DNA from 4 places in the Paenarthrobacter sp. AB444 genome. Region 1 is predicted to be linked to each of the others. Evidence: riboswitches for the same ligand, from Rfam matches in the RefSeq annotation. Region 1 holds a riboswitch; each other region holds the start of a gene.
The links. Region 1 has a riboswitch for S-adenosylmethionine ahead of metX (homoserine O-acetyltransferase MetX). Riboswitches for the same ligand answer to the same signal wherever they lie in the genome.
Positions count from the first base shown of each region.

Region 1 (2,193 bases):
GGTGAGGAAGCCGTCGTGGCCGATGGGAGCTTCGATGGTGTGGACGGGAACATCGCCCGGAAGTGCAGCCGCGAGTTCTTGTGACTGGGCCGGGAAATACAGCCTGTCCGTATTCACGGCAGCCACAAAGAAGTCGGCGGTGGCGCGGGAAAGAGCCTCCTGCAGCGTGCCCCGCCCACGGGTGATGTCATGGGACATCAGGGCTTCCGTAATGGCGATGTAGCTGTTGGCGTCGAAGCGGCGGACAAGCTTTGTGCCTTGGTGGTCAAGGTAGCTTTCCACTTGGTAGCGTCCGCGCTCCCCCAGCACCGCAGCGGCGAGCGGGCTCTCCTGCTGCTGCGCCTCCCTGCCGAAGCGCACATCCAGTTCCAGCGCGGAACGGTAGGTGATGTGGGCGATCCTGCGGGCAAGGGCCAGTCCATGCTCCGGTGCCTGGCCGTCGTAGTAATTACCGTTGTTGAAGTGTGGGTCCTGTCGGATGGCGAGGGTCTGGGCCTGGGCGAACGCGATCTGTTCGGCAGTGCTGTAAGCCCCGACCGAGATGACCGCACACCGGTTGACCCGTTCCGGGAAAGTGACGGCCCATTCAAGTGCCCTGGCTCCTCCCATGGAGCCGCCCAGTACAGCGTGCCAGGCGTCAATCCCCAGGAGGTCCGCGAGCCGGGCTTCGGCCTCCGTGCTGTCCCGCAGTGTGATCAGTGGGAACCGGGAACCCCACGGCTTTCCATCGGGCGCCTTCGTCGAGGGACCGGTGCTGCCGTAGCAGCCGCCCACGATGTTGATGGAGACCACAAAGTACCGGTTGGTGTCGATGGTGGCACCAGGCCCAACGAGCTGCTCCCACCAGCCATCCTCCTCGGTGGCCCCGCGGGCAACGTGAGTGCTGCCGGTCAAAGCGTGCTGGATGAGGACAGCGTTTGAGCGATCCGCATTGAGCCGGCCCCACGTTTCGTACGCCAGCACGACGTCGGGAAGATAGCCGCCGGCTTCCAGGGCCAGTGGTCCTACGCCCGCGTACTTGACTGTTCCGTCGGCTTCACCGGATTTGGGAAGGGCTGTAGCAGTGATGGTCATTCCTTTGATACCTAACCTCGCGCTTGCCTGTCGCCTTGCATGCGAACAGGCCAGGTCCTCACCCGGGGCACCCCACCGCGGAAGGAGGGTTGCCGGCCAGCAAGCCGGGGCTGTCTGCTGGCACTCATGACCTAATAAGTAGAGTCTAGGAAAAACTCCACTGTTCTGGCGAAGAATGTGACATCAGTGTGACGTTAGGTGCCGTTTTGATTCACCAAACAGCACCCGGTACTGCCGTCCGGCGAATAATCGTCGGTCCGGACGGCAGTCGGCGATGTATCAACCTGCTACTGGGAACACGTCCTCAGGCGCCCTTGGCTGCCCGGAAACCCGCCTCAAGGTCGGCGATGATGTCGTCGACGTGCTCAATGCCGACGGACAAGCGGACGAGGCCCGGATTGACGCCTGCGACGAGCTGCTGTTCGGGAGTCAGCTGGCTGTGCGTCGTCGACGCCGGGTGGATGACCAGGGAGCGGACGTCACCGATGTTGGCGACGTGGGAGTGGAGCTCCAGACCGTCCACAAAGCGCTTGCCGGCTTCGACGCCACCTTTGATGTTGAACGCGACGATTGCACCCGTGCCCTGGGGACCGTACTTTTGTCCCCGTTCGTACCAAGGGCTGGACGGCAGGCCAGCGTAGGCGACCGATTCGACGTCGTCGTGGGCTTCCAGCCACTGCGCCACTTTGGTGGCGTTGGCGACATGGCGTTCCACGCGCAGGCTCAAGGTCTCCAGACCCTGGGCGATGAGGAAGGCGTTGAACGGCGCCACGGCGGATCCAAGGTCGCGGAGCAGCTGGACGCGGGCCTTGAGGATGTAGGAGAGGTTTGCGCCGAGCGCCCCGTCCTTGCCAAGGTCCCGGGCGTAGACCAGTCCGTTGTAGCTGGGATCCGGCGTGTTGAAGCCCGGGAAGCGCTCCGGGTCCTTGCCAAAGTCGAAGTTCCCGGAGTCCACGATCACTCCTGCAATGGCTGCCCCGTGTCCACCCAAGTACTTGGTTGCCGAGTGGACCACGATGTCCGCGCCCCACTCGATGGGACGGATCAGATAGGGGGTGGAGAGGGTGTTGTCGACGATCAGCGGCACGCCTGCTTCATGGGCCACGCCGGCAACGCCTT
Region 1 covers NZ_JAQZBY010000013.1:86,382-88,574, reverse strand. Annotated here, with positions in the region: gene metX (homoserine O-acetyltransferase MetX) at 1-1,074, opposite strand, end outside; SAM riboswitch class IV at 1,089-1,206, opposite strand; gene PQ627_RS15820 (bifunctional o-acetylhomoserine/o-acetylserine sulfhydrylase) at 1,379-2,193, opposite strand, start outside.

Region 2 (2,193 bases), on a different contig from region 1:
TCGCTACCCACATCCTTCCCGTCGGCATCGGTGGCCTGGTCATGGCAGCAGCAGTCGCAGCCATGATGTCCACGGCATCGGGCGCCCTGATCGCCGCCGCAACAGTGGCGCGCGCCGACGTCGTGCCTTTCGTTGCCAGCTGGTTCGGCAAGAACATCAACACCGATGACACCGAGAACCCGGAGCACGATGTCAAGGCAAACCGCTACTGGGTCCTTGGCCTCGGCGTCCTCGCCGTGCTTATTTCCATGGCCGCGCAGGACGTGGTTGTCGCCCTGACCATCGCCTACGACATCCTGGTGGGTGGCCTGCTGGTCGCCATCCTCGGTGGCCTGGTGTGGAAGCGCGGCACCGGTATCGCAGCCGCCTGGTCCATGGCGGTTGGTTCAGTGCTGACCTTGGCCCTGCTCATCATGTACGCGGTCGGTGTCATCCTCAGCGAAGACGGCGTTTACGCCAACGAGCCCATCTACTGGGGACTTGCTGCCTCGCTGGTGATCTACGTCGTGGTGTCCTTGCTGACGCCGCCCACGGACGCAGCCGTCCGCGAGGCCTGGGACAAGCGCGTTGCCGGAGCCATCTCGGAGGAACTGCCGCCGGAAGTACACCCGGTAGGCAGCAACAGCTAAGCAAGCAATACACGACGGCGGTGCCGCCCCTTTGCGGGGCAGCACCGCCGTTTTGCGTTCCCGGCCCAAAGAGCGCAGAGCAGGCCTCACAACGCACGGACTTCCACGTTGGAAGGCCCACTCTGCGCGTCAAACCCCACCCAAAGGGCGCAGAGCAGGCCTCACAACGGGGCGGAAGGTGCGGTAGGGTTGTCCCAGCTTCAAGAGATGTGGCGCCAAGCTCCGACTGGCCATGCACCAACCCCATGTTCACGGGTGGTTCGGATGAGGAAGCGGCCCGTCCCGGACCTGAGACAACCGAGCGGGCAAGAGCACTCTCCACAGGAGCAACCCCGTGCCGTACCACGAGCCGAGCCACACGCAGCCAAGCCACCATGAGCCGGCCCCAGCCCAAAGCACCCCCGCCGCAGCCGGCACCGCAGCGGTCAAGGTAATTCCCGCCGTCGACCTTTACCTCGGCACGGTGACAATATTGACCCGGAACCGGACCCTGTGTTTCCGGCATCCACAATCGCGGGAGATCGCCGCAGCGCTGGCGCAGGCGGTCCGGCCTTCCACGTGGTGTGAGGCTTCGGGGACGCTGACGGTCACGGTAGCCGCGTGGGGCAAACGGGAAGGCCGGCCATGCGCCTTCATTCTCAGCAGGGAAAGCGCCTAGATTTCCTCGTCCTCCTCGCGGAAGTCCTCGGTCTCATCGATCGGCACCACCCGTTCGTCGTCTTCGGGGGCGTCCACTTCCTCCACCCAGGGCTCGTCAACTTCCTGGTCTTCGGCGTAGTCGTAAGCCGGGTCCGACTCGATGGTCGTGCGTTCGGGGTAGTTCGAGTGTGATTCGGTGGTGTCCATGCTGCTACCTCCGTCTCGTGGGCCCGCGGGAGCCCGGTGGCCAAATGCGGGTTGATGAAACCCGCCCCTGTCCTTCCATCTGAGCACCCGGGCAGGCATGGGTCAAGGCCCGCAAAACGGTACAGGCGACGCCCGAAATTACGGTGCACCGAACATTCCAGCTAAGGAATACCAGCCAAAAAACCCCGCCGATAAGCGGTAGTGTGGGGCGTGCAATGGGGCCGCAACTACCCCACCAAGCACAGGAGATAAAGTGCAGATGCACCAGGAATCCCAGAGTCCGTCGAGTCCCGCTCCGGATCCCACCCCCGAATCATCAGATTCCCAAGGCACCGCCACGCCCTCGGCGTCGGACATCCGGCGCTGGCGGCAGTACCTGGCCGATGAACGGGCCGAAGCCGCCGTGTACCGCGAACTTGCCCAGCGCCGCGACGGCGAGGAACGCCAGATCCTGCTGGCCCTGGCCGAAGCAGAGGGCCGGCACGAGGCCCACTGGCTCAAACTCCTGGGCGACCAGGCCGGGATGCCCAAAGCAGCGTCGGCCCGCAGCCAATTCCTCGGTTTCCTGGCCCGGAACTTCGGTTCCGTCTTCGTCCTTGCCCTGGCACAGCGCGCAGAGGGCCGCTCTCCGTACGGCACCGAACCCGCGGCGACGCCCGCAATGGTTGCTGACGAGCAAATCCACGAGGAAGTCGTCCGCGGCTTGGCCACCCGGGGC
Region 2 covers NZ_JAQZBY010000012.1:132,025-134,217, forward strand. Annotated here, with positions in the region: gene PQ627_RS15485 (sodium:solute symporter) at 1-629, shown strand, start outside; SAM riboswitch class IV at 828-947, shown strand; gene PQ627_RS15490 (hypothetical protein) at 964-1,287, shown strand; gene PQ627_RS15495 (hypothetical protein) at 1,284-1,475, opposite strand; gene PQ627_RS15500 (VIT1/CCC1 transporter family protein) at 1,735-2,193, shown strand, end outside.
Region 2: another riboswitch for S-adenosylmethionine. It lies ahead of PQ627_RS15490 (hypothetical protein); the one in region 1 lies ahead of metX (homoserine O-acetyltransferase MetX).

Region 3 (2,193 bases), on a different contig from region 1:
GTGGCCGCCGGCGAACGCCTTGCCTCGCGGTGAAGCCCCAGCCTGAACCAGGACAGGTTCCTCCGGCAAAGGCGCTGTGTTCAACGGACCCCGGACTTTGAAGAACTCGCCTTCATGGTTGATGGGGTGGACCTTGGTGTGGTCGGCGAACCTCCCGGCGTCCACATCCTCAAGTACGGCGCCAGGTTCCCAACTCCGCCAAAGCCGCCTGACGACGTCGACGAATTCCTCCGCCTTCTCATACCGGAGGTCGTGTTCGATTTGCTGGTCCAGGCCGTAGTTCTGTGCAGCGAGGTCGCTGCCCGAGGTGACCACGTTCCAGCCGAGTTGGCCCTCCGAAAAATGCTGCAGCGTCGCCAGCAGCCGGGCCGCGGTGAACGGTGGGTAGAAGGAGGCGCTGACGGTCGGCACAATTCCAAGGTGTTCGGTGGCGGAGAGCAAGTAGGGCACCAGCGCCAGGGGATCGTGCTTGGGCGCAAAGGAGGCATGGGCCAGGGAGACCTCGGCTGTGCCACCGTAGGTATCCGGGACAGTCAGGGAATCCTCGATAATGAACAGGTCCAGCCCGGATCGCTCAAAGGCCCGGACAGCCTCCTGGTAGAGGGCGGGTTTCTTCCAGTCATAGCCCAGGCTGTAGCCGGGAGTCCCCCAACCTTGGACCCCGAAACCGTGGCCCACGAACCATCCAAAATGAAGCATGGGCTTGAGTGTAGAACTGCTCTGTCCGCTCACCGCGACCTGATTTCACACGAAGTTACAGGGGGTCGTACTGCGTCAATTATGCTCCCGGGAGGTCACATTTGGGGCCTGACTTCAGCGGCCCGCCCAGGGACCGGTTACGCAACATGACGACGGCGGCGCTGTCCCCAAATGCGGCGACGGCGCCTTGGATGTTACGTTTTTCTTGAGTAATGAGCACCAGCGTTAAGCCCTGACTTGCTGGTCGGCAACCCTCTCCCGCGGCGGGGTGCCTCAGGTGACTACTCGGCTTATTCGACATTCGAACTGCAAGCGTGACTGAGGAGCACCACGAATGCCTGAACCCACTGAAGAAAAACTCGCGTATCGCCTGATCACCGGTCCCGACACCCGTGAATTCTGCGAACGCATCAGCAATGCCTTGGCCGAGGGCTACGTCCTGCACGGCAATCCCGCAGCAACCTTCAACGGCACCGACGTGATCGTCGCCCAGGCCGTGATCCTGCCTGCCGCCGTCGCCAGTTCCGACGCCGCAGTAGCAAGCGCCGTGGACGAGTTGGAAAACTACGAAGAATCATACGAGGGCCACGCATGAGCTACGCAGGTGACCTGACCCCGCACGACGCGTGGGCCAAACTTGAACAAGGCGCCATCCTGGTGGACGTCCGCACTGAGGGCGAATGGGCCCACATCGGCATCCCCGACACCAAAGCCACCGAGAACGATCCCCTGTTCATCCAGTGGAACCTCGCCGGTGGCATCCCGAACTCCCGTTTCATCGAGGAGCTGCAGCAGCAGGCTCCCGAAGCCGACGGCGTGGAGCTGGTGTTCCTCTGCCGCTCGGGCCAGCGCTCAATCGCCGCCGCCATCGCCGCCACGCAGGCCGGATTCACCGCCTACAACGTGCTGGAAGGCTTTGAGGGTGAGCCGGACCGTTACGGCGAACGCACTGTAAACGGCTGGAAGAACCGCGGCCTGCCTACCAACTTGGGGAACGACTAAAAGTGACTTTCAATCCTGACGCCGCCGGCTGGAGCCCTGACACTCAGGCCGTCCGCGGTGGACTTGACCGTACCAACTTCCAGGAAACGGCCGAGCCCGTTTTCCTCAACTCCGGCTTCGTGTACGAATCCGCTGCCGCTGCGGAACGCGCCTTCACCGGCGAGGACGAACGCTTCGTCTACTCCCGCTACGGCAACCCGAGCGTGGCCACCTTCCAGGAGCGGCTCCGTCTGCTTGAAGGAACCGAGGCGTGCTTTGCGACGGCGTCCGGCATGTCCGCAGTGTTCACCGCCTTGGGTGCCCTGCTGGCTGCCGGCGACCGCGTGGTTGCCGCCCGTTCCCTCTTTGGTTCGTGCTTCGTGATCCTCAATGAGATCCTGCCGCGGTGGGGCGTGGAGACCGTCTTTGTCGACGGACCGGACTTGGAGCAGTGGCGCGAGGCCCTCTCGGAGCCGACCACCGCCGTCTTCTTCGAATCCCCGTCCAACCCGA
Region 3 covers NZ_JAQZBY010000005.1:42,288-44,480, reverse strand. Annotated here, with positions in the region: gene PQ627_RS08055 (NtaA/DmoA family FMN-dependent monooxygenase) at 1-732, opposite strand, end outside; SAM riboswitch class IV at 908-1,020, shown strand; gene PQ627_RS08050 (DUF1737 domain-containing protein) at 1,034-1,294, shown strand; gene PQ627_RS08045 (rhodanese-like domain-containing protein) at 1,291-1,701, shown strand; gene PQ627_RS08040 (O-succinylhomoserine sulfhydrylase) at 1,704-2,193, shown strand, end outside.
Region 3: another riboswitch for S-adenosylmethionine. It lies ahead of PQ627_RS08050 (DUF1737 domain-containing protein); the one in region 1 lies ahead of metX (homoserine O-acetyltransferase MetX).

Region 4 (2,193 bases), on a different contig from region 1:
CCGTGCTCGGCGGCCAGATACGCGGCGACCAGCCCGGCGTCGAATCCTTCGACGGAGAAGTTGACCACGCCGATGGTGTCCTCGGAGTCGCTGAAGATCCGGTGGACCGTTACGCCGTCGATGGCTTCCAGGCCCTCAACGAGGTAGCTGCGGATGCTGGCTTCGTGGGCGTGCCAGGCGTCCTCGTCCAGGCCAGCCAGGACCTGGGTGGCTCGGGCGAGTGTCGCCGCTCCGAGAACGTTGGGGGAGCCGCCCTCGTGCCGTGCCGGACCTGTGGCCCAGCTGACCGAATCCAGGCGGGCTTCGCGGACAGCACCGCCACCTGCCAGGTGGGGGACGCCGGCGTCGAGCCAGTCCGCGCGGCCCACAATGACTCCTGCGCCGAACGGAGCATAGAGCTTGTGTCCGGAAAATACGATGTAGTCCACGTCCGCCTCTGCGATGTTGACGCGGCGGTGCGGAGCGAGCTGTGCGGCATCCACGACGATCCTTGCGCCGTACTGGTGCGCGAGGGAGGCCAGCCGGGCAATCGGCAGGATCTCACCGGTAACGTTCGAGGCGCCGGTTACTGCGAGCAGGCTGATACCGCCCTGGGCCAGTTCGGCTTCAATCTTCTCGACGGTGCCGGCCAAGGTGGACTCCGCAACGACGCTGCGGTGCGGGACGCCCTGCCAGGGCAGGAGGTTCGCGTGATGCTCAATGTCCAGGTACAGGACCTCGCCAGCGAACTGGCCATTGAGGTGGGGCAGGCAGCCAGCCAGCAGGTTCAGTGAGTCCGTTGTGTTCCGGGTGAAGATCACGGAGTCATCGGCACGGCCGCCAACAAACTCACGGACGATGTTCCGCGAGTTCTCGTACACGGATGTACTGATCTGCGAGGCGAATCCGGCCCCGCGGTGGACGCTGGCGTAGTAGGGCAGGACCTCGTTGAGGTAGGCGGAAACAACCGTGAGTGCCGGAGCTGATGCGCCATAGTCAAGGTTGGCGTAGCGGACGTGGCCGCCCTGGATCAATGGAGCCTGCAGTTCCGCGCCGGTGACGGCGGCAAGCGGACGGGCTGCGGCAGCTGTGGGGGAGTCTTCGATGAAGGAAGAAACGATGTTTGAGTTGAACGTGGCAGTGCTCATGGGACCTCACTCAAGAGGGACCCCTCAGGGGATCCGCGCTTGCCGCATCCGTTCCGGACCGGCCGGGTCGTCACCCGGGGCACCCCACCGCGAATGGAGGGTTGCCGGCCAGCTAACCGGGGTTTAGCGCTGGCACTCGTGACCTGTAAAAAAGGCTAAGGCACGTCCGCGGAAGGGTCCAAAGCCGCGGAGTTTTGTTAAGCCGTTTGTTACGCGGGATTGAAAAGTCAGGGTTCCTGCGAATAAAAGACGGCGGTCGCCCCAAAACCGGGGCAACCGCCGTCGAAAATTCGATGGATCTCTATGTTCCAGGACTCAGGCCGGAGGCTGCAGGAGATCATCCAGTCCGGGGTTAAGGCGCTTCAGGACTTCCGAATGCAGGATGGAGTTTGTGGCAAGCGCATTGCCGCCGAACGGGCCGTCTTCCCCTTCCAGGGAGGTAAAGCGACCACCGGCTTCAGTGACAATCGGAACCAGGGCTGCCATGTCGTAGAGGTTCAATTCAGGTTCGCATGCGATGTCCACCGCGCCTTCGGCCACCATGCAGTAGGACCAGAAGTCACCGTAGGCGCGGGTGCGCCAGAGGTCCTCGGTGAGCCCCAGGAACTCGTCGAGGTTTCCACGTTCTTTCCAGCCGGACAGGCTCGAGTAGGACATGGAGGCGTCGGCCAGGCGGGAAACGTTGGAGACCTTCAGGCGGGTTGCCGATGCCAGGGACCGGCCCATGTAGGCGCCCATGTCCTTGGCTGCCCACCAGCGTTTGCCCAAGGCGGGAGCGCTGACGACGCCTACAACGGGTTCCCCTTCGTCGACGAGGGCGATCAGGGTTGCCCACACAGGAACGCCCCGGACAAAGTTCTTTGTGCCGTCAATGGGATCGATGATCCACCGTCGCGAGCCATGCCCGCTGCTGCCGAACTCTTCCCCCAGGACGGCGTCACGAGGACGTGAGCGCGACAATTGACCGCGGATGGCTTCCTCAGCGGCCTTGTCCGCATCCGTGACGGGAGTGAGGTCGGGCTTGGTCTCGATCTGCAGGTCCAGGGCCTTGAAGCGATCCATGGTC
Region 4 covers NZ_JAQZBY010000004.1:42,263-44,455, forward strand. Annotated here, with positions in the region: gene PQ627_RS06740 (aminotransferase class V-fold PLP-dependent enzyme) at 1-1,127, opposite strand, end outside; SAM riboswitch class IV at 1,158-1,271, opposite strand; gene hisN (histidinol-phosphatase) at 1,443-2,193, opposite strand, start outside.
Region 4: another riboswitch for S-adenosylmethionine. It lies ahead of PQ627_RS06740 (aminotransferase class V-fold PLP-dependent enzyme); the one in region 1 lies ahead of metX (homoserine O-acetyltransferase MetX).